3 regions of the Bacillus sp. 37MA genome follow, and region 2 is predicted to be linked to each of the others. Evidence: riboswitches for the same ligand, from Rfam matches in the RefSeq annotation. Region 2 holds a riboswitch; each other region holds the start of a gene.

Region 1 (7,967 bases), 410 kb from region 2:
GACGAACCAACTTCTGCACTTGACCCGGAAATGGTCGGCGAAGTGCTTGAGGTCATGAAACAGCTGGCGAAAGACGGAATGACAATGATCGTCGTCACACATGAAATGGGCTTTGCTCGTGAAGTGGGGGACCGCGTCATCTTCATGGATAACGGCTACATTATCGAGCAAAATGAACCGACAGCGCTGTTTGATAAGCCGCAGCATGAACGAACGAAAGCATTTTTAAGCAAAGTACTTTAACGAAAAAAGGAGGTCTCCGGCACTCGGAGACCTCCTTTTTTAAAATTGGTGAATAAGCGCTTCGATTTCAATTCCTTCAAGTGTTTCCTGCGTCATCAGTGCTTCAACGAGCCGGTCAAACGCCGTTCGGTGTTCTTCAATAAGGGTTTCGGAACGTGCTAATGCCAGTTCAAACAATTCAATCATTTTTGTTTCTTTGTCGGATTGTCGGAATGTAATGGTAAACCGATCTTGAAAAATACCGGTATCCACCATCCGTACTAAAATTTGTTTCGCTTGCTGCACATCACCGCTGACACCGATGGAATGTTCACCGAGATAAAGCCGTTCTGCTACACCACCGGATAAAATCATCGCTACTTGGTCAATGAGTTCACTTGCCGTTGATAAGTGAAGCTCTTTCGGAACAGGTGCTACATAGCCAAGGGCATGTCCACGCGGAATGATCGTCGCCTTTCGGACGGAACCTGGCTTTGTGAGTGCGGCAACAAGAGCATGTCCCGCTTCATGAATCGCCACGCGCCGTTTCGTAGCTGGATCGGCGAGCGGACGCGTTGACGTGCCGAGAATGGTCCGGTCAAGCGCATAGTCAAAATCTTTCTTTTCAATTGTGTCACGGCCACTCCGGATCGCACTTCTGCTAGCTGTTTCAAATAAAGCAGACAGTTCAGCGCCGGAAAAGCCGACGGTTGCTTCAGCTAAATCATGTAGCATGGCGGCGGCGTTGTCCGCCATATTTTTGCCGCGCGCATGAATGTCGATAATTTCTTTCCGGCCTCTTGCATCGGGAAGTGTCACATGAAACGAGAAATCGATGCGGCCGGGACGAAGAAACGCTTCATCCAGCATATCTTTCCGGTTCGTTGCAGCAATGAAGAGCAGCCCGTCGTTATCGTGGCCGCCGTCGAGCTGTACGAGCAGTTCGGTCAATGTTTTTTCACCTTCTTCACCGCCATTTGTTTTCCGGCGGCCAGCCAGCGCATCCACTTCATCGATAAAAATGACAGCTGGTTTTTGTTTCCGGGCTTCTTTAAACAGATTGCGAACACGTGATGCGCCGACGCCGACAAATAATTCGGTAAAAGCTGATCCGCTTGATGAGAAAAAGGAAGCACCCATTTCACGAGCAATGGCTTGGGCAAGCAATGTTTTTCCCGTACCCGGTGGCCCGTACAATAAAATGCCGCGTGGCGGTTCGATGCCAAGTCGTGTGGACAAGTCTTTTTCTTTCAATATGGAAAGTGTTTGCAAGATGTCTTCCTTCATTTCATCTGACAAACCACCAACGTCTTGTAATGTGATATTCGGCAGTGGACGGGCATGAGAGACACTATTTTTCATTGAATGGGCAACACCAACGCCGCCTTTCTTGCGATAAATATAAAACCCGATTCCTGCAATGATTAAAATGAAACCAATGGCGATCCAATTTTCATACGCCTCCGCTTTTACATATTCGTAGCGAATATTGTACGTTTCATTCAATCGATCCACAGCTGTACTTCCGGGCGAAATATAAGACGTATATTCTCCGCTTTTCGTGGAAATATGAAGAGTACCATCTGGATGTTCTTCTAGCCCGACCTCTTGTCCCTTTTCTTTTTGGATAATGTTTTCCACTGACGAAAATGGAATAACGGTCGTTACATTTGTTTTCTGTACATACCAGAATACACCGGCTGCAAGCAGTAAAAACAATACAGCTGCTTTCCACAGCAATCCGGGACGTGTCTTCATCACTATCACACTCCCTTTTCTAGAATACTTCTATTATATGAAAAAAAGAGTCATCTTGAAAGCGGAAAACATTTCACAAAAAGGTAGGAGTAAAATGTTTATGGAAAAAAACAAAAATTATGAGTCATAGAAGGTAAAGGCATGATAAAAAGCTCTCTGCTTTTTTTATGACGCTAATAATGTTATCATGAAGACTGATTAATTTTATCTGAAATGGAGATGTTTGTTATGGCTAAAAAAGGTACGATTGAAATGGAAAATGGCGAAAAAATTGAGATTGAATTTTTCCCAGGGGATGCTCCTAACACAGTAGCTAACTTTGAAAAATTGGCGAATGAAGGTTTTTATGATGGCGTTGTATTTCACAGAGTAATCCCGGGGTTTGTTAGTCAAGGCGGCGATCCTACAGGTACAGGAATGGGCGGAAGCGGCACTACGATCAAATGTGAAACTGCCAACAATCCTAACAAACATGAGGCAGGAAGCTTATCAATGGCTCACGCAGGGAAAGATACAGGTTCAAGTCAGTTCTTCTTAGTACATGAGCCACAGCCTCATTTAGATGGAGTTCATACTGTTTTTGGAAAGGTTACATCAGGCTTAGAAACAGCTAAAAACATGAAACAAGGCGACAAAATGAAAAAAGTAACCGTATTTGAAGCGTAATCAATGTTGACCGGCCCCGCGCCGGTCTTTTTTATGTTATTATAGTTGGCATAAGAGGAGTTGACGGCCATGATGGAAGAACACGCGGCATGTGCCGCCGAAGAGCAGAAAAGCCACCATCCCGAAAGTGTCAAGAAAAACTTAGTGACACGTCTGAACCGCATTGAAGGGCAGATTCCCGAAATAAAAGGCATGATTGAAGAAGATATGTACTGTGATGATATCGTTACGCAAATTGCCGCGACACAGTCTGCATTAAACAGTGTAGCAGCGATGCTTTTAGAAGGGCATGTAAAAACATGCGTGACTGAACGCATTCAAGAAGGCGATCTTGAAGTCATTGAAGAACTTATTGTGACCGTACAAAAATTAATGAAAAAATAAACAGGACTACTGGGGGTGCCAATATCATGGCTGAGAGGGAATTCTTATCCTAACCCCAACTACCTGATCCGGTTAATACCGGCGTAGGGAAGTAGCAATCACTGACGACAAACCGGATCAGACGTATTGCTGATCTGGTTTTTTGTATGGGAGGAATTTTATGTTTTCACCGAAAAATATGGCGATCATGGCACTGTTGACAGCCATCTCTGTACTTGGCGCCACATTTATTTGGTTCCCGGCGGGTGTGGCCAAAGCGTATCCTGTGCAGCATGCTATCAATGTGTTGTCTGCGATCTTGCTTGGACCAGGTCCAGCTCTTGTCATTGCTTTTATGACAGCTGTTGTTCGAAACTTGTTAGGGATCGGTTCGCTTCTTGCGTTTCCTGGAAGTATGATTGGCGCGCTGCTCGCAGGTTATGCTTATAAGAAATGGCAGAAGCCTTCATTTGCGGCAGCGGGTGAAATCATGGGAACGGGTGTAATAGCATCTCTTGTATCTGTACCAATAGCAAATCTATTTTTAGGAATGGAAGCAGCCGCCCTCTTTTTTATGCCAGCCTTTCTCATCAGCAGTATAACGGGCTCTATTCTTGGTGTCATCGTAGCCATTCGGTTACAGAAAACAAACATTTTTAAAAAGTAGGAAGGATGGAAACAGATGAACAATGTATTTGCAGCAGAATTGCTTGAACATGTCAGAAAAAATAAACCGCTCGTACATAATTTAACGAACACAGTCGTCACAAACTTTACGGCTAATGGTCTGCTTGCACTCGGTGCCTCACCGGTCATGGCAGATGCAGTGGAAGAAGCAGCTGATATGGCGAAAATCGCCGGTGCAGTTGTGTTAAACATCGGTACGTTAACAGCATCGAAAGTCGATGCAATGATTTTAGCAGGAAAAGCAGCGAACGAAGCGGGTGTTCCGGTGTTATTTGACCCTGTTGGAGCAGGTGCAACACCATACCGGACCGAAAGTGCAAAACGAATTTTAGCGGAAGTAAATGTGGACATTTTACGTGGAAATGCCGGTGAAATTGCGGTTTTATGTGGACAATCGGTTCAAGTAAAAGGCGTGGATGGCGGCGGAAATGCGAATGTTCGTCATCTTGCAAAAGAAGCAGAAAAAATGCTCGGCGTCACGTGCGTTATTACAGGAGCGGAAGATGTCGTTGCAGGAAATGAATCATTTATTGTTCAAAATGGCGATCCGATCTTAACGAGTGTGACAGGAACGGGCTGTCTGCTCGGTTCAGTGATCGCATCGTTTTGTGCAGTCGAAAAAAACTATGCAAAAGCAGCGGCCGCCGCACTCATCTTTTACGGGGTAGCAGCCGAGCGCGCAGTAGAAACATCAGGGCCAAATCGTCCAGGTACGTTTGCCACAGCGTTTTTAAATGAATTATCGTTAACAGGAAGAGATGAAATCATTCAACAGGCGAAATGGGAGGAATGGAACCAATGACGATTCGTAAAGCATTAACCATTGCTGGTTCGGACAGTGGGGGTGGAGCAGGTATTCAAGCCGATTTAAAGACATTTCAAGAGCTTGGTGTATTTGGCACATCCGTATTAACAGCTGTCACTGCACAAAATACACTTGGCGTTCACGGTGTGTACCCAATGAGTGTGGAAGCGATTGAGAAGCAGATTGATGCGGTTGCGTCGGATATTGGCGTAGATTCATTGAAAACGGGCATGTTATTCTCGGCTGACATTATTGAAGCAGTCGCAATGAAAATAAAAGAACATCATTTTACAAATGTTATCGTGGATCCAGTCATGATCGCAAAAGGAGGCGCGCCGCTATTACAGGAAGAAGCGATGGAAGCATTAAAAACAAAATTGCTGCCGCTTGCGCTCGTCGTGACCCCGAATATCCCGGAAGCAGAAGTGATCTCAAAGCGAACGATTAGATCAGAGGAAGATAAGAAAGAGGCAGCGAAGGTGATTGCGGCACTCGGTGTGAAAAATGTGCTCATTAAAGGCGGACATGACGAAGGAGCCGTGACATATGATTTGCTGTACGATGGTGAAGAGTTCCACACATTTACAGGAAAGCGAATTGACACGAAAGATACGCATGGAACGGGCTGTACATTTTCTGCCGTGATGACAGCAGCGATAGCGAAAGGTGCATCTGTGCGAACAGCAGCTGAAATGGCGAAACAATTTATTCAGGCGGCGATTGAAGATGGAATTAACATCGGCAGCGGGCACGGTCCGACGAATCACTGGGCGTACCGGCAGCGGGGTGGATGCTAATGAAAAGAGAACAACTGGCCGTTTACTTTATCGCAGGCACACCTAACTGTAAACGGTCGATTGAAGAGACATTGCAAGCAGCGATTGACGGCGGTATTACAATGTTCCAATTTCGTGAAAAGGGAAAAGATGCATTGGCAGGAAGCGCAAAAAAAGAGCAGGCTGTTCGTCTACAAGCTCTTTGTCGAGAAGCAAATATTCCGTTTATTGTAAATGATGATATCGAACTGGCCGTTGAAATTGGCGCGGATGGTGTACATATCGGACAGGAAGACGAAGCAGCTTCTAGCGTCCGGGGAAAAATAAACGGAGGCATCGTTGGTGTATCCGTTCATACGATGGACGAAGCGAAAAAAGCAATCGCAGACGGTGCAGACTACGTCGGAACCGGTCCGATTTATCAGACAGGTACGAAAACCGATACGGGGCCAGTTGCAGGAACGGCACTCATTAAAACGATGCGGGCCCAAAATCTTACTATCCCGATCGTAGGCATTGGCGGTATTACCATTGATAATGCAGCGCCCGTTATTGCTGCTGGCGCAGACGGTGTTTCGGTGATTTCAACGATTAGCCTTGCAGATGACGTAAAACAGGCCGCTGTAGAACTGAAAGCGGCTGTTGAAGGCAGCAATTAAAAAGAAAGAGAATAATGAACGATATAAAGCCTTGATGTTTCTCACTAATGAGAAATTCAAGGCTATTTTTATAAATGAAGACGGTGAATGCTCAATGTCAACATCCCTTTCTGCTCGAATAGTATAATCAATGAAAGCTGTTATAAATGTTGTTGTTTAACAACATTTATAACAGCTTTCCGTTTTTTACAATACTTAAAACATAGAGTTTAATATGATCAATCTTAATCGATGACATTATACAAAAACCTATAAGTACTAGTATTTTTTAGTATGTAAGATGAATGACATCATTTTATAGGATGATCGATTATCGATATATAACGACGTTATAGAAGAAATAAACAAGGCTAATAGAATAAGAGGATAACAAAATTTAACACGATTAGAACAAAAGGAGTGATAGCATGTTTTTTGAAATATTGTTTAGCGGTCAATCGTTATGGAATCCCCCCTATTTAATAGGCGTTATTTGTGTAGCTGTACTATATATTATATTAATGAAAGCCTTTACAAAAACGAAAATGTATCAAAAACAACCACTTCTCTTTTTCTTCAGTTTATTTCTATTTTACGTAACTATTGCCAGTCCTTTATCAGCAATGGGGCATCTCTCATTCAGTATGCATATGATTCAGATGAGTATTTTATATTTTATTATCCCTCCTGTTTTTTTGTTAGGGATTCCTGAATCATTATTTCAGAAAGTACGGAAAATTTCACTCGTTAGAGGAATAAGTAAGTTTTTTTTACCACCAATGATATCTTTAATTGTTTTTGCTGTATTATTTTTTATCTATCATTTACCAATTGTTTTAGATGTGATTCTGCAACATTCCTTTCTCCATAATGGCTATATGTTGCTGCTAATAGCGTTATCTTTTAGTATGTGGTGGCCTCTTGCATCCCCAGATCCGAATCAACGCTATTGTAAAGGTCAAAGGAAACGATATGCATTTTTGAACGGGATGATCCTAATGCCTGCTTGTTTACTGTTCATTTTCAGTGCTTTTATAGATGGGGTGAGTAATCCTAATCTTATGCAACTCACATTAGAACTTTGTCTGCCATCTTCATCTTCTGCTCAGGAGCTGTTTCCATCTCCGTTTAATATGAAGTATGATCAACAGTTAGCAGGAATTTTTATGTTAGGAATGCACAAATTTGGATTGAAGATGACCTCTCATTTTGGAAACAAAGTGTTAGACCCTTGGGAGGAAAAAGAATGTTCATGTGTGCTTCCTTCTTTTTATCATCATCGATTTATGAAACATTAAAAGTAAGACGATAGAATGATAGAGATTTTAGTTGGTAAATGAGATAAAATAGGTAAGGTTGATGCTGCCTTTAAAATAGAGATAAATAAAAGCAGGGGAGGGGTACATATGCAAAAAAAATATTGGATGATTATGTTGGCCTTAGTCATAGCTGTGCTTTCTGCGTGCAGCGGAGAAGAAGGAAAAGTGGAGGAATCTGAAGTACCACAGGCGATTGAGGTCCAGCTTGAAGTTCCAGAAACTGTTGAAGTAAATGGGAAAATAGCAATGAAAGCAGTTGTGACACAGGGAAGCGAAAAAGTAGCAGATGCAGATAAAGTGGAGTTTGAAGTGTGGGAAGAAGGAGCAAAAGAAGAAAGCAATATGATTGAAGCGAAAAATAATAATGATGGTACGTATGAAGCGGAAACGACATTTGACCGTGATGGTGTTTTTACAGTGCAAGTGCACGTAACAGCAAGAGGGCTTCACACGATGCCGAAAAAGTCCGTTACGGTTGGAACGGGTGCTGCTCATGATGAAGCTATTCAGGAAGAAAAAGAGCTTCATGAGCATGAACATGGAGAAAGTGAGACAGGCTTTTCTATGCATTTTATGGAGCCTGACGGTGTGGAAGCTGAAAAAGAAACGATTCTAACAGCCCATTTGGAAAATGAAGGAGCTCCATTGGAAAAAGCCCAAGTCCGCTATGAGATTTGGAACAACAGCAATACTGAAAAACATACATGGGCTGATGCGGAAGAAACGAGTCCAG
Region 2 (7,967 bases):
TGATAAGCACTAATTTTTGCTTTTTCCATAATATGATCACTCTCCTTCCTTTTTCAACGTTGTATGAAGTGAGTTGTTGACTAATCCTTAGCTGCTGTTGATTCCTTCTGTTTTTCTTTTGCTTGAAGAATGAAAAGCATCATATTAACTTACCTTTCTTTCTTTTTTCACACATTCCATCCGAGTACTTCCTTCCTTATACATATTGGTTGTTTAAACAGGCAGGGACGATTGTTTTTTGTAGTATATTCTAAATTACTATCTAATTCTCCCGGAAAAAATATGTAGCCCGTCTACTTACTAATTCAAATGATTATATAATTATATTTAAAATTGGCAGCTGCTAAAATGTTCGATCTTTTAAACGTACGTGTCTGCTTTCTAGTAAAACAATAAGCCTTAATATAATCCTGGTTGGCCGCCGTTACGATGATTTGGCGTTTCATGATCGTATTATCCGTAGCCATGTACATGATTTCAATTGGCATTTTCTCTTCCAACGACGTAAGCAATAATCCATTCATTTTACAGCCCCCTTCTCCATTTCCATCACACCAAACAAACGTTCTTTAATCGACATAAAAACAAACGTATTTTCGTTCCTTTACTAAAAGTTTATGGAAATATTATAGAGTTGTAAAACGCCTGTCTTATTTATTGGGTATATTAGCGATAGAGGTGATTTTTATGCTTAATAAATTGTTTTTTAACGAAGAAAAGGAGATGATCATTTGAAATTGCTCAAATCAGTTAAATTTCATGGTTTATTTCGGTTATGGAATGTCAAAGAGAAAGAAGTGACCGACGCTCTTTTTTTCAGTGAAATTTTAAAGTTTATTAGTAATCAGGAGACTAACTGGGATCCGGGCTTCTTTGAGTGGTACCATCAAGAGGAGATTAACTTTGCAGATTGGCAGGAATTTGAGATTGAGGTTTTGCCAATATTGATTATTGAACAATGACGACTGGCTTCGACCGGTCTTTTTTATTTACATAATCTTGACAAAGCCCCTCACCTCTTCCTTATCTAATAGAAGGAGATAGTTTTTTACATTATAAAGAGGAACCTGTCCAATCATTATAAGCAGGTGGATTTTTCGCTTCTGTAAAATTAAATTTATCTAGTCTTTATAGTAGTTTAATTGAAGATAGTTATCATGAATGAAAAGGAGTTTTTCATGATGAAATTGCTCGAAGCAGTTAAGCAGCCCGGTTTATATCGGCTTTGGAATAGTAGAGGTAAAGAAGTGACCGAAGCTCTTTTTTTCAATGAAATTTTAAAAAGTATTGTTGATGATGGAAATGATTGGGATCCAGGCACCTTTAATTGGTACCTTGAAGATGAAATCAATTTTGCGGATTGGCAGAAAATCGAGGTTGAGGTTTTGCCAATAGTGATTGTAAAATGAAAAAAGCCCCGGCCGCAAACGCGTAACCGGGGCATGCTCGTGTTTATCATTTTTCTTTTCATACAATCGGTTTAAACCCAACAGCCTTTGCAATTTTATCCCGTGCTTCCCCCGAAGTGAACTGCCCTATATATACACGATACAGGCTAGACGTTGTCGTGGCAGCCTTCTCCGTTTTAGGAGCTACACCAACCGCTTTTGCAATACCGTCAGCTGTTGCCTAACATAGCGCATTAAAGTACGCCTGATTGTTTAGCAGCTCCATATCCATTCTTGGCCGTACTTCACTGCACCTGGAGAAAAACAGCCCAACAAAATTTGTTAAACTGTTTCATTTAACAAAACCCGAAACCTCATATACTTATGGTACGGTTCACCGCTACTAATCAAAATGAGGTTTAAGTAATCGAGTGTTTTTCATATTAAACAGGAATGGAGACTATGGGTAGTTATCCTATATTTGAATTTTCATTGAAGCCGTCTCCTAACTTCCACTTCATTTAATAAAAATAAGAACCCCCAGTACAACTATTAACAAAGAGAGTGAATAGGCCCAGTCTTTTGTTACTATTTTAGTTGTTTGATAATATGTTCTGTCCCTTGTACCCGTAAATCCACGTGCTTCCATGGCTATAGCAATTCGTTCTGATTTTCTTATTCCTTGAGTAAACAGCGGTAAAGAGTACCTCATAAAAGCTTTCCATCTATTTTTTTGCTTATACCCTCTGACTTTATGAGCAGTCTTCATTTGGCTTAGTTCAGATTGGAATAGCGGGATAAAGCGGAACCCCGCTAATAGCCCATACGCCCATTTAGGTGACAGTTTACATTGATGAATTAAACTCATAATGAACAACGTTAAGTCTGTTGTAGAGGTAAATAATAATCCATACGTTACAAACCCTAACATCCGCAAAGATATAGTTAAGCCATGATTCATACTCTCCTCAGTAATATGGAACCAGGCCCATTTCCAAATCGTTTCTTCTCCTTCTCCAAAAGCCGCCATCATCCAAAATACAAGAATAAAAAAACCTAAATAAGGAAAAAGCCTTTTCAAAAGGTAAGTAATTCTCCATCCGCCTAAAAAAATGCCGATTAATACAGCAACTAACCATATCAAAAAAGTCACTTTTGGATTTGAAATTGCCATTAGTAGAAACATAACTAAAAAATGAGAAAATAGCTTGCAAGAAGGATTTAGAGTAGCGAGGAATGAGTCGTTAGCCTTCATACCAAAATACACTCCTTTCGTGCCTGCATCAACTGGTAATGGAGTGGTGGAATTAACGCACTTTCACGTAAAATAGTTTGATTAGTAAATAACCCCTTTGGTGTCCCTTGATAGGTTACTCTTCCCTTGTTGAAGAGAATGACTTGGTCTGAAAATTCATCAACTACATCCATATCGTGGGTTACCATGACAATCGTTGTTCCCTGTTCCTGTCTCTCCTTTAAGCGTTTAATAAGTTCTCTAGCTGTTTTTTCATCTTGACCAAATGTTGGTTCATCAAGCAATAATAAAGCTTGATCAAACAATAACATCGTCGCAACACTTAACCGCCGTTTTTGCCCTAAACTTAGAGTAAAAGGGTGAGCATGATGATGAGATTCCAATCCAAACTCCTGTAACAGTTGTTTTGTTTTAGTATTAATTAGCTCTTCAGGCCAATTTCGTTGTCGGCCGCCAAAGGCAATTTCCTCAAATACAGTATCTGTTATAAATTGAAGTTCTGGATTTTGAAAAACAAAGCCTGCTTTTTCATATAATTCTCGATCTGACCATTTTTTTAATTCCGTATCTTGAAAGTGAATTTTACCTTTTTTTATCGGCTCCAAACGAATAAGACTTTTTAAGAAGGTGCTTTTCCCACTACCATTTTCTCCGACGATTGAAATCCATTCACCTTTATGTATTCTTAAATTAATGTCTTTCACTATTGTCTTTTTCCCATAGCCAATCTCAACATTTTCTGTACGGATAAAAATATCCTCTTTTCCGTATTCTTTCGTTTTTACTAGCGGCTTCTTTCCATACATTTTCGATAGTTTGATCGCTAATGGGTGTGAGTCATTTCGAACAACTTCCGTCCATTTTTCTGGAAATACCTTAGGTCGCCAAATACCCGCTTCTTCCATTTGATGATTAAAATTTAACAGAATCTCTTTTGGCTCCCCATCCCCGATAATATCTCCACTCTCATTTATGATAATGACCCGATCCATCCATTCGATGCAGCCATCTAGTACATGTTCTACAAATACCATCGTTTGGTTTGTCTGTTGGCCAAGTTGATTCAATAAATCAAATATCTCGTTCCTGCCAGCAGGGTCAAGTTGGGCTGTTGGTTCATCAAAGAACAATACTTCTGGTTCTAATGCTAATAAACAAGCTAACGCCAATCTCTGTTTCATCCCACCTGATAGTGTTTCAATTGGTGTTTTTTTATCTATCTTTAGCCCTACTTTATTCATCAAGTCAGAAATCATTTTGTCCATATCTTTTCGCGGAATTGATCGGTTTTCGAGACTAAAAGCAATCTCTTCATCCACATGAAGCATGCAAAATTGAGAATCAGGATCTTGAAACATCACACCAGCATCTTTCCTGAGAAATACTTCACCACTTAACTCTGCCTCAATATGCTCAGGGATAATCCCTGCAAGAGCGGAAATCAAAGTAGACTTCCCGCTCCCACTAGGCCCTAGTATTAATACTTTCTCTCCTTTATTTATTGACAAAGTAATATTACTGAGTATTTTTTCAGATCGATTATAAAAGCGAATGGAAAGATCTTTACATCCCAGAAACATTTTCATTGCCGATTTCCCTTTTCCTTTTTTCCTTCATAATTTCATATTGTTCTAAAACACCTGTTTTTGCGAGTGCGTCCACGACTACCTTCGCTAACAAACCACCAAGAATCATTCCGCTAATGATATGAATTACTAACGTGGTAAAAAGTACTCCCGTAGTGTAGTATCCAAAACCGTTGGCCATTAAGTTATAGATCATGCCTCCAACCGCTGCAAGAGCCCCCGATAGCATTAATGTAAAGAGAGTGTAGCGTTTATATCTGAATATCGCGAATGCAATTTCTGAACCAATACCTTGAAAGACACCAATTAAAAGAGCTGATAGACCAAAATGACTTCCAGTTAATAATTCAACAGCTGCTGCTGCAACCTCTGCAATAAACGCAGCTCCTGGTTTACGGATTATATACGCTACTATTGGACTAGCAATCACCCAAATTCCAAACATAAAACCTGCACCCGTCGGCCCCACAATAGCGGAAATCGGAATCCAAAGCGTAGACCATCCTAAATAGATCACTCCACAAGCCACCGCTAGAATGACAGTAAGAACGACTTCTTTCATCTTCCAATCCATCATTTCACTACCTCCATTTTTACAGGCCATTCTTCAAGTTTATAGGCCATATCCCAAAACATATATTCAAGCTGACAACTTAATAAGAAATGCTCTTTCATCTTTTCTTTTTCTCTCTCTGTTGCTTCCTTTGCCCACTCATCTAAACGGGCACAAAATTTTGGTGTTATCGAATCTGTACGATTACCATAAAAATTTATCCACTCATAAAATGGATGAGAACGATCTGGATTAACCTCAGTTAATAATCTTTTTCCAATTTCCCAATATGTCCACGGACATGGTAATAACACAGCTAAAATTTCCCCTAATGTTCCTTCATGTGCAACTGTAAGCATATGACGGGTGTAATGAAGGGCAGATGGAGCTAACGGATACCCTTGTAATACCTCAAATGGAACACCTGCAACTTGACAAAAATTATTATGTGGATGGGTTTCACTGTTTAAAACAAATGAAATTTGCTGATTAAACATAGCCATATCTTCACGTTTCTCACACTTTGAAACCGCTATTCCATAGATTCTGGTAAAGGAATTCAAATATTCAAAGTCCTGTTTAACATAATGAATTAATTGTTCCTTTTTTAATTCTCCATTGGCAATTCCTTGTACAAAAGGATGTTCAAAAATCGCATTAAAGATAGGCGTTGCTTCTTTCCTCAGTTCTGCTGAAAAACTCATACTATTTCCCCCTTATTGGTTAAATGGGAAGACACTAGATGAAGCGACTAAAAATTAAAAACGAAAAAGCCGCTCCAAAAAAGGAGCGGCAGAATAATTGTATATATCCATACACAGACTCCACTTTCCTACGCTAGTATTACCTAGATCAGGTCCAAAGGGTCCAGGATCACTCCTGTCTCAGCCATTAAATGACTCCCCTAGTGGTCTTCCTATTAATTTAATATTTACTCTACACACGCTTTCTAATAAAGTCAATCAAAATTCCAAAAATTTTCATGAAGCTGACAACACGAACATGCTATTTGATTTTTTAGATCCCTAGATGTTATAAGTTATATATTTGGGAAGAAACTTGGACTTCCATTTATCAAACGATTTGGTTCAAGGGTACATATTACCGAAAAAAATATTAATTGGACTCAAAATTATTTTAGGTAAATAATGATACTTTTTACCTAAAATGGGAAGACAAAAACATAATTCTTTTGAATTGTGCTCTGTTAAGGTCTAATATTGATTTTTGTCTGGTTTCTTAAACTAATGCACCCGTTAGTTGAATAAAAAGATTAATGGATTTCTTGTAGCAATAATTCCATTTCATCTTTCAGACTGCTTCACATTTCCTCACTCTGCTCTCCCATCACTTCTGCTGATGGGTATTTGTTTCGATAAATAACAGCATGTTTTAGTTTCAAATATGCACTTAACGGAAAATCAAATTCATTCCATTTTTCGCGGTAGCCAACGAGACCATTTCTTTTAAAATCATAATTAATATTAAGAATGCTAGCGGTATGGAGTATTCGACTGGTACTCAAGTCTTTCTTGAAAAGAAAATTGAAGATGTATGGTATAATGTTCCTATGAAAGCTGAATCTTTTACTGAAGAAGCAATTATTCATCCTCAGTAATCTATTCATGAAGCAATTTATAAATGATGGCAGCTACAATAGCTCCTAATGTTGTAGCTACAATATAAATCCATAAATATTCTAATTGTCCAGACATAAGCGCTGGACCTATATCACGAGCAGGATTCATTGATGCCCCACTTATAGGTCCAGCAAACATTAATTCTAAACCTATTGTTGAACCTATAGCAATACCTGCAAAGGATTTTACTGCTTTTCCATGAACGGCTGATCCAAATATGACCATCATTAATAAAAAGGTAAGTATAAATTCCAATACAAATGATTGCTGCCATGAATATCTAGGCATATTCGCTCCTAAATTAGCTACATTACCGAACATCGCCAATAAAGTTGAACTTGCTGCAATAGCTGCAATGATCTGAACAATAATATATTGAATAGCTTCTTTTATAGAAATATCTCGACTAACTAAAAATCCAATCGTTACAGCAGGATTAAAATGAGCGCCAGAAACGTGACCAAACGTATAAATTAACGCTATAACGACTAAGCCGAATGTTAGGGCAATGCCTATATGTGTTAAACTTTCTGTCAATGTGTTACTGATAATAGCTCCAGTACCGGCGAATACTAAAAAGTAAGTACCAATAAATTCCGCAATTAATTTTTTCTGAGTTATTCCCGTATTCATAATTAAAAATTAATTCCTCCTATTTTAAAAAATCAGAAATTTTAAACTAAAAAGCCACCTTAAGAAACTAAGTATTTTATAACATGTACATTCTCCTCCTTTTATGAAAATGATAATCATTATCAATTATTATAATATTAAAAGGTACAATAATTGTCAATACTATTTTTATATAATAAGTAATTTGCAGATATATTGTCCTCCTTTTCTGGTGATCGGTCGCTTTTGTTGCTTTGAAATAAAGTTTGATCAAAACACGCTCTTTCTATACTCAATTGGATCATTCTTTTATAAAAAAGTTTGATCATTTCTGTGATCCTTCCTCAATTAAAGCGCCCGATTGTTGAACAAAATAAACCTTTTTTCCCTTTCTGCCTTTTTAATATAAGTGAGGATTAAGCCCGAAATCTCACACATAACAAAATATCTAATATATATCTATCGTTTAAAGGACAGGCATTTTATATAACTGAAAACGATCTCGTTATTTTTCTTATTCAAAATAGTTGTTTTCTTGTTTAATTTGATCTATTCTCATTTTTCCCCATTCATACATCATCTCAACGATTGGTAATAACGTCATACAATGTCAGTCATTGAATATTCGATTTTCGGAGGAATGTCTGGATACACTTCTCTATGAACAATTCCATCATCTATGAGTTCACGTAATTGATTTGTTAATATCTTATAGGATATTTTTGGGAAAAGCCTTTGAAGTTCGCTGAAGCGATGTGGCCCTTCTACACCTAAATGCCACAAAACAACAACTTTCCATTTTCCACTAATAATTGATAAGGTATATTCTTTTTCACAATGATAATCATGATAACGTGAAAACTTGTTTGGAAAAGAAGCCCTTTGGAATTTATTCCGGACGGCTTCTTTTCATAATTTGATGAATTAGCGTTT
Region 3 (7,967 bases), 2.6 Mb from region 2:
AAATTCGGGAATTTCCCGGTTCCGAGCAACAATCTAGATTTAAATGAATAAGGTCCAATGTTTAACATATTATCCGCCTCCTACAAATTGAACGATTTCAATCCGGTCGCCATCACTGAGCGCCGCATCATCGCGTGTTGTTTTGTCTAAAATCGATTGATTAAGTTCAACAATAGCCATTTCTTTATTCAACTTAAAGTGATCAAGCAAATCGCGAACTGTTGTGACGTGATCTGGAAGTTGCACGTCACGTCCGTTTACGGTCATGTTCATACAAGTAATTCCTCCTTTTTTGTTTGAAACCGGGATGGAGAGAAAGGAGCAAGAACAGCGGCTGTTTTTTCACAGCCATTCAAATACCGTTCCATTAACACCCCGGTTACAGGACTTAATAAAATACCATTCCGATAATGACCTGTGCATATGGAAAGGCCTTTAATCGAAGGATGGGCGCCGATAATTGGCAATCCATCAGATGATTGCGGTCTCACCCCGGTCCATGTACGGTCAATGATCCCTTCGTCAAGCACTGGCAAAAGCCGCGCCGCCCGGTTTAATAAAGAGCGGATGCCGCCTGCTGTAACAGATGAGTCAAACGAGCCGGGATAAGATGTCGCACCAATCAACAGTTCCTTATTGCGCTTTGGCACGATGTAACAGCCATCAACGGCAAAAACGGTTTTTACAGGCGCCGCTTCGCTCAGTTTCACTGATATGCATTCGCCTTTTACCGGAATGATCGGAGGCATGAAATCCGCTTCCGCAAATAATGTACCGCTCCACGCGCCGGCCGCATTAATGACCCGGTCTGAATGAAACACTCCGCGGGCTGTTTGTACACCGCATACTGTATTCGCTTCCACTACGACGCGAATGACAGCCTCTCGTTCGTACACGTGCACACCAGCATTCACCGCCGCCTGCAAAAACGCGCGGGCAAGCAACGGTGCTTTCACCTGATTGTCTTTTTCTAAATAAATGGCACCGGCTGTTTCAATTGACATACACGACTCTACAGACGGCACATCATCTGGTTCGAGCCACTTAACAGATGCATCTTTGCCGGATAAAAAGGCATACTGCTTGAGAAGAGCTGGCTTATCATCGGCTGTAGCCGCTACTTTTAACAGTCCGGCTTTGCGCAATTCAATATCCACACCGGACTCTTCGAACAACTCATCGCGAAGATCTGGAAACATCGCCCGGCTTTCAAGTGCTATATTCATAAGCGGGTTTTCATACTCAAATTCATTTTGAGCACCGAGCATTCCGCCTGCTGCAATCGACGCTTTACCTGCTGTACCGGCGTCAAACACCGCCACAGACAAACCAGATTTCGCTAGCCGGTAGGCAATTGAACAGCCAATCACACCGCCGCCAGCAATAATGACATCGTATCGTCTCATCGTTTTCACTCCTCTTTTTTAAAAAAAGCAGAAATCATCGCCGCACCAGCCGCGCCCGCTTCAATTACTGTTTTCACGTTACCGGAATGAATGCCGCCGATTGCGATGACAGGAATAGAAACGGCCTTTGTTACACCGCGCAGCGCATTTAGTCCGCGACCGGGGAGACCTTCTTTTGAAGGGGTCGTGAAAATATGGCCGAAGTAAATGTAGTCAGCGCCATCTATCTCTGCTTGTCTCGCTGTATCTACAGAATGAACAGATTTGCCGGCCTGGATGTCTGGATGGGAACGCTTGAATATTTTCAAGCGTTCATCGAATTCCGTAAAGTGAACCCCTTGTAATCTATAACGAACAGCGATATCAGGGCAGGAATGAACGATTAATTTCTCGGGCGAGATGCCGCGTTTTATCATGTGCTTTATTTTTGAATCAATGTCTGTTTCAGATAACTGCTTTTCGCGTATACAAATCGCTTCAACATTTGGATAAAGAGAGGCAGCAGTCACTATAGCTTTTTCAGAAAGGCCGGTACCGTCCGTTACTGCATGAATCAAATGCATCATCTCCATTTTTAAACATACAAAAAGCGCTGCTTCCCAGTATGGAAAGCAGCGCTGTATAAATAACACAATATAAATAAAGGTCTCGCCACTTTCCTACGCCAGTACGAACTGGATCAGGTTCCAGGAATCCCAAAGTAATCACTTTGATCTCAGCCTTTTAAAAAGGCACCTCCAGTGGATTAATATTCAATTTTTTTTAGCTTATCATATTATTCAGATAATGTCACCTATGAAAATGATTTGTAAAAGCACAAGACAAAATGACGGAATTTATTTGAAAACAAGCTTTATTTTATTTTTTGTAAAAATATGTCGTGAAATATGTTTCATAACATGCGCATATAGGGAATAGAATAAAGGTAATAAGAAAAAAGGGGAAGCCGTATGCAAACAGAGAAGGAACAAATGATATGGATTGAACGGTTAATGAAAAAAGGGATTTTTAAATATGGTAACCGTCAGCTTTATGAATTAACGGTCGATGAATTGATTCATTTAAATGATGGAAACAAACAAATAAATAATTAAGAAAAAAGCTCAGACGCAGTCCATCGCGTTTGAGCTTTTTTCTTTTTTAGTGTTGAGTAGACACTAGGTTCACGGTTCTCTGCGTAATAAATAAGCGGAATGTGCCGGTTAAAAAAACGATGAAAATGAATCCGATAAAATGAGTAAGGGAGCTCTATTAATAAAAAGCCGAGTGATACGACAGTGATCAGTTATATGAATGTATCTTGTAGGCAAACAGCATTTCTTTTAATGTCGCATGTTTTTTCTCTGAATTGTGCGGTTCTGGCAGTCAGCCCGCCAATTTCATACGTTTGCTGAAAAATATATACCAGAAAAAGTGTAAACTTTTCTTTTTACGTATGAAAAAGAGAATGGCGGGTAATAAGAAAAGAGATGTTTAAAATAGAGGAGATGACTGTTTGAATTATATAATCTGGATTGGCAGCTATGCGAAAAAAGAAGAACCAGGCATTTATAAGGTAAATGTGGATACGGACAATGAAAAGTTAAATGTGACGGGCCGATACGCCGGTGCTGAAAATCCATCTTTTTTAGCAGAAGCAGAAGGATATTTATTTGCGGCATCCGAAATGATGAAGGGTCAGGTAGATCTTTTTAAAATTGATGAAGAAGGATTGGATAGACGAGCGACAGCAGATGCGGGTGAAATGGCACCATGTCATATTTATGCAGAAGACACATCAGCCTGGACCGCCAATTATGGGGGATCAGTGACAAAATATGAACGCGACGGCGATCGCTTGACGAAAACGGCATTTGTGAAACATGAAGGAAGCGGACCGAATGCAGAACGGCAAGATGCACCGCATGTTCATTCTGTTACACCGTTTCCAGATGGGTTGCATCTAGTCGTGTGCGACCTTGGAACCGATACGCTTGCTGTATATGAAAAAAATGAACTTAAGCTCGTAAAGAAAGTGAAAACAGCACCGGGTTCGGGACCACGAATGGCGCTTTTTCATCCGGACTTGCCGGTTTTATATGTCATAAATGAGCTAGATTCAACTGTTTCAATTTACAAGGTGGAAATTGGCGGAAATATTATGCATTTAGACACAATCGCTGCGCTTCCGGCCGGATACACCGGCGTGCATACAGGTGCTGATCTACAATTTAGTCCCGACAAGAGGTTTCTATACGTGTCTATTCGTGGATGGAACGGGTTTGCTATTTTTGATATTCAAGGAGAAGGTGCACTTTCACAGCCGCGTCACGTAGAAGGAGCGGGGAAAACACCACGCAGTTTTTACGTGTTGCCGGACGCACCGTATTTAGTTACAGCTTATCAAGATTCAAATGAACTTGCCTTGTTTAAAATAGAGGAAAATGGGTTACCCGTTTTTATAGAAGAGAAAGTTACGATTCGAGAACCAGTATGCGTCATTAAGAAAGGAGAAAAATAAATGAATATTTCGTTAAAAGGAAAAACAGCGCTCGTCACAGGCGGGGGTTCCGGCATTGGCCGCGCAACAGTCATTCGTTTTGCAGAAGCGGGAGCCAATGTCATCCTTCTGGATCGGAGCCCGGAAAATTCAGATGATCTTGTGAAAAAAATCGGCGAAGACCGTGCTTTGCATGTAAAAGCGGATGTGTCAAAAGCAGATGAGATGGAAAAAGCGATTAATGAAGCGGCTGCGAAGTGGGATGGCATCGATATTGTATTTGCAAATGCCGGACAAAATGGGACATTTACACCGCTTGAACATTTGGATCCGGACGACTGGAATTCCGTTATAATGACGAATTTAACCGGCACCTTTTTAACGTTAAAATATTCTATACCTTATTTGAAAAAAAATGGTGGAAGCGTCATTATTACATCGTCTATTAATGGAACAAGGACATTTAAAAATTTTGGTTTTTCTGCCTATGCAACAACGAAAGCGGGTCAAGTCGGTCTCGGCAAAATGGCTGCTGTTGAACTCGCACAGTTTAAAGTGCGTGTAAACGTTATTTGCCCAGGCGCGATTGAAACGAATATTGATGAAAGTACAAATATGGAAGATGAGAAGCTGAAAGAAATTCGTATACCAATTGAGTATCCGGAAGGCAATCAACCGCTTGCAGGAGGTTCTGGAAAGCCGGAACAGGTCGCGGATCTCGTTCATTATTTGGCAAGCGACGCCGCAAGCCATGTGACCGGCTCGGTTATTTATGTAGATGGAATTGAGTCATTATTATGATTTTTTCTACAAAAGGTGAAAAGTTTAATGCACTCATTGAAGAACAGATGAGCCAGTTTATGCCGACGCTTGAGGGAGAAGAGAGCCAGGCAATGATGGATCAAATGATGGCCGGTATGAACATCCAAAAAGTAGATTACACGATTCATATCGATAAAGAAACGTTCGAGACAACGGCAGTTGACATGATCATGGATATGACGATGAAAATGGACGGCGAATCGATGGAAATGAATCAGGTGATGAATGTCCGACTACAGTAATTACAATGGTGTAGAAGCGATCATAGTACCAGAAGACATCGTGAACACTGCGCAGGAACTACAGCTGTAATATTCAGTGAAACCCCCGTTTAAAAACGGGGGTTTCTTGCGGATGGATAGCGGGAATGAGGGCATTATTAGAAAAGAGAAGGAGGTGAATGATATGAGAATCCCGGATGAGCTGGCAGAACAGGGGAAGAAGAGAATTATATCGTATCCAGTGGAAGGGTTTGTATACGGAAGCGGTCCGGAATACGCAAAAGTGATGCTTGTCGGTGAAGCACCCGGTGAAACAGAGATCGGCAACGGCATTCCGTTCAGCGGACGCGCGGGTAATGAATTGATGAAGTTTTTGGAGATAGCCGGTGTCACAAGAGAAGAGGTATACATAACGAGTGCCGTCCGGAGCCGTCCCTATAAATGGGGTGAGAAAAACGGTCCAGACGGTACGAAAATTAAACGAAAATATAACCGGGCGCCGACAAGCGGCGAAATTCTAGCTCATGCGCCGCTCTTAGATTATGAAATTGAACATGTAAAAGCCCCAGTGATCGTCGCACTTGGCAACATTGGCTTAAAGCGGCTCATCGGCAAAGAGAAAAAAGTATCTGAACTTCATGGTAAATTGCTTATTCAGCCTGTTTTGCGCTTGAATGGAGATAAATATGAATGGACGGGAAAAGAATACAGGATCTTTCCAACCTTTCATCCGGCAGCGATTTTTTACAATCGTCGTTTACTGGAACTTATTCATTCTGATATGAAAAATTTGCGTGAATTACTCGGGAATCTTCCGGTGAATGAGCAGTCCGATTAAAACGAATAACATAAGAGAAGCGAGTGCCACTCGGCTCGCGATATTGCCATAGCCAGCAAGTACGAGCGTGATCGTCCCGTACATGAGCGGGCCGACAATCGCCGATAATTTGCCTGAAAAAGCGAACAAACCGAAAAACTGGCCGCGCTTGTCCTCAGGTGACAGTTCAATAATGAAAATGCGCGATGTCACCCAGACTGCGCCAAGTGCGACGCCGAACAGGCTGCCGGTTACCCAGAACATGGGGCGGTTAATTGCAAATGTGCCGAGCAGCAGAGCGAAGAATAAAATAATGCCGACATAAAAGACGGCCTTTTTCGCGCCAACAGCCCGGGTAATATAGCCGAAAATAAACGAGCCGATAATGCTTGAAATCGTCGATACAAGATAAAGCAAAATGAATTCGCCGGATGTAAAACCGACAATCGCTTTTGCATATAAAGCCATCATGGCAATCGCCGTGGCAATTGCGTCATTAATGAAAAAGTAGACAATCATAAACAGAAAAATCGGCCGATAGCGGCGCATATCTTTAAACGTATGCCAAACATCGTGGTAACCGGCGAAAAATGGCCGTTTTTCTAAGGCAGGACCCGGTGTTTCTTTGTATAAAAATAGCATCGGCATTGTAAAGATGAAAAAGAGAACAGCGGTCGGAATAAAAGCATCTGCATAATTGCCTTTACTTACGAGCGGATAGACAGCTAATCCGACAAGCGTCCCCATATAACCGACTGCGACTCCAAAGCCAGACAGCACAGCCATCGTGTCTTTCGTCCCGATATCAGGCAGCATCGCATCGTAAAAAATTAAACTAGACTGATAAAAGAACTTTGCGGCGACAAATAACGCAACGACTGAGGCAAATGCTGCCGGAAGTCCGCCAAATTGACCGAGACTGAGCGGGGCTATCAAGCCCATTAAAGCAGTGAAAATAATTGCTGCCAGCGCAAATGCCATGACGTATCGTTTTTTTCGTCCCGTCCGGTCGATCCATACACCGAAGAGCGGTGAAAATAATACGAGGAAAAAGCTTGATACGGCATTCGCATAAGATAAAAATGTACTGGCAATTTGATCGAGCCGTTCGTCACCCCCGGCTACTTCCTGCACGTAAAACGGGAAAAAAATGGTCGTAATATTAGATGAAAAAATAGTATTTGCAAAATCGTAAAGCGCCCATGAAAGTACAGGAAGGGTTAAAAATAATTTCCAGCCCTGGCTTTTTTGCATAAAACACCTCCATCTTAATACTAATTCGCACTTTAATGAATGTATCCTGCCATTTTATAATAACTTAATGTTTAAACCAATTAATCTTATGTGAATTTAATCGATTTTCAGTTATACTAAAATTAAGTAAGCATCTTTTTCCGTTTTGCGTTAAAATAAAACGGAACATTATACATAAAGTGAGGGAAAACACATGGGAAAAACATTTATTTTCGGTCATAAAAATCCGGATACCGACACAATCTGTTCTGCGCTTGTTTATGCAGACTTGAAAACGAAGCTAGGTTTTGACGTAGAAGCAGTCCGTCTTGGCGATGTAAACGGTGAAACAGAATATGCATTGAAACAGTTCAATACAGTAGCACCACGTTTAATCGAAAAAGCAGCATCTGAAGTCGAAACGGTTATTCTTGTCGACCATAACGAACGTCAGCAAAGTGTTGACGACATTGATGACGTGCGGGTTCTCGAAGTCATCGACCATCACCGTATCGCAAACTTTGAGACAGCTGATCCGTTGTACTATCGCGCTGAGCCGGTTGGCTGTACAACAACGATTTTGAACAAATTGTACAAAGAAAACGGTGTGGAAATTGAAAAAAATATCGCTGGCTTAATGCTGTCTGCGATCATTTCCGATTCTCTTTTATTTAAATCACCGACTTGCACAGAAGAAGATGTAAAAGCAGCGAAAGAATTAGCTGCAATTGCTGGTGTAAACGTAGACGAATATGGTCTTGATATGTTGAAAGCAGGCGCTGATTTAAACGGAAAAACAGCTGCAGAGCTTATTTCAATTGATGCAAAAGTATTTCCAATGGGCAGCAAAAAGGTTGAAATTGCTCAGATTAATGCCATTGATCCAGCTGACGTTCTGGCTCTTAAAGCAGATCTGGAAGAAGCAGTAACAAATGCGATTAATGAAAAAACATTGGATCTGTTCCTCGTAGTCATTACGGACATTTTAA

The links. Region 2 has a riboswitch for thiamine pyrophosphate ahead of tenA (thiaminase II). Riboswitches for the same ligand answer to the same signal wherever they lie in the genome.
Region 1: it holds a riboswitch for thiamine pyrophosphate, as region 2 does, so the genes downstream of both, thiW (energy coupling factor transporter S component ThiW) here and tenA (thiaminase II) in region 2, are expected to answer to the same signal.
Region 3: it holds a riboswitch for thiamine pyrophosphate, as region 2 does, so the genes downstream of both, A3M5_RS23320 (thiamine phosphate synthase) here and tenA (thiaminase II) in region 2, are expected to answer to the same signal.

What each region holds. Positions count from the first base shown of each region.
Region 1 is NZ_KB889752.1:452,168-460,134, forward strand. Features, by position in the region: gene A3M5_RS0102435 (amino acid ABC transporter ATP-binding protein) at 1-243, shown strand, start outside; gene A3M5_RS0102440 (AAA family ATPase) at 283-1,980, opposite strand; gene A3M5_RS0102445 (peptidylprolyl isomerase) at 2,209-2,646, shown strand; gene A3M5_RS0102450 (metal-sensitive transcriptional regulator) at 2,716-3,030, shown strand; TPP riboswitch at 3,032-3,137, shown strand; gene thiW (energy coupling factor transporter S component ThiW) at 3,191-3,676, shown strand; gene thiM (hydroxyethylthiazole kinase) at 3,692-4,498, shown strand; gene thiD (bifunctional hydroxymethylpyrimidine kinase/phosphomethylpyrimidine kinase) at 4,495-5,298, shown strand; gene thiE (thiamine phosphate synthase) at 5,298-5,936, shown strand; gene A3M5_RS22095 (cytochrome c oxidase assembly protein) at 6,344-7,213, shown strand; gene A3M5_RS0102480 (FixH family protein) at 7,322-7,967, shown strand, end outside.
Region 2 is NZ_KB889752.1:859,822-867,788, reverse strand. Features, by position in the region: partial or broken gene A3M5_RS22265 (GerAB/ArcD/ProY family transporter) at 1-29, opposite strand, end outside; gene A3M5_RS0104780 (hypothetical protein) at 306-524, opposite strand; gene A3M5_RS0104775 (hypothetical protein) at 732-962, shown strand; gene A3M5_RS0104770 (hypothetical protein) at 1,182-1,409, shown strand; gene A3M5_RS0104765 (energy-coupling factor transporter transmembrane component T family protein) at 1,906-2,643, opposite strand; gene A3M5_RS0104760 (ABC transporter ATP-binding protein) at 2,640-4,229, opposite strand; gene A3M5_RS0104755 (ECF transporter S component) at 4,207-4,803, opposite strand; gene tenA (thiaminase II) at 4,803-5,486, opposite strand; TPP riboswitch at 5,595-5,698, opposite strand; gene A3M5_RS26560 (immunoglobulin-like domain-containing protein) at 6,284-6,400, shown strand; gene A3M5_RS0104740 (MIP/aquaporin family protein) at 6,402-7,055, opposite strand; partial or broken gene A3M5_RS24360 (winged helix-turn-helix transcriptional regulator) at 7,549-7,847, opposite strand.
Region 3 is NZ_KB889752.1:3,495,531-3,503,497, forward strand. Features, by position in the region: gene A3M5_RS0119225 (thiazole synthase) at 1-68, opposite strand, end outside; gene thiS (sulfur carrier protein ThiS) at 70-273, opposite strand; gene thiO (glycine oxidase ThiO) at 270-1,406, opposite strand; gene A3M5_RS23320 (thiamine phosphate synthase) at 1,412-1,963, opposite strand; TPP riboswitch at 2,046-2,155, opposite strand; gene A3M5_RS24940 (Fur-regulated basic protein FbpA) at 2,357-2,500, shown strand; gene A3M5_RS0119250 (lactonase family protein) at 2,902-3,906, shown strand; gene A3M5_RS0119255 (SDR family oxidoreductase) at 3,907-4,686, shown strand; gene A3M5_RS0119260 (DUF6612 family protein) at 4,683-4,949, shown strand; gene A3M5_RS0119265 (uracil-DNA glycosylase) at 5,113-5,766, shown strand; gene A3M5_RS0119270 (MFS transporter) at 5,728-6,999, opposite strand; gene A3M5_RS0119275 (manganese-dependent inorganic pyrophosphatase) at 7,193-7,967, shown strand, end outside.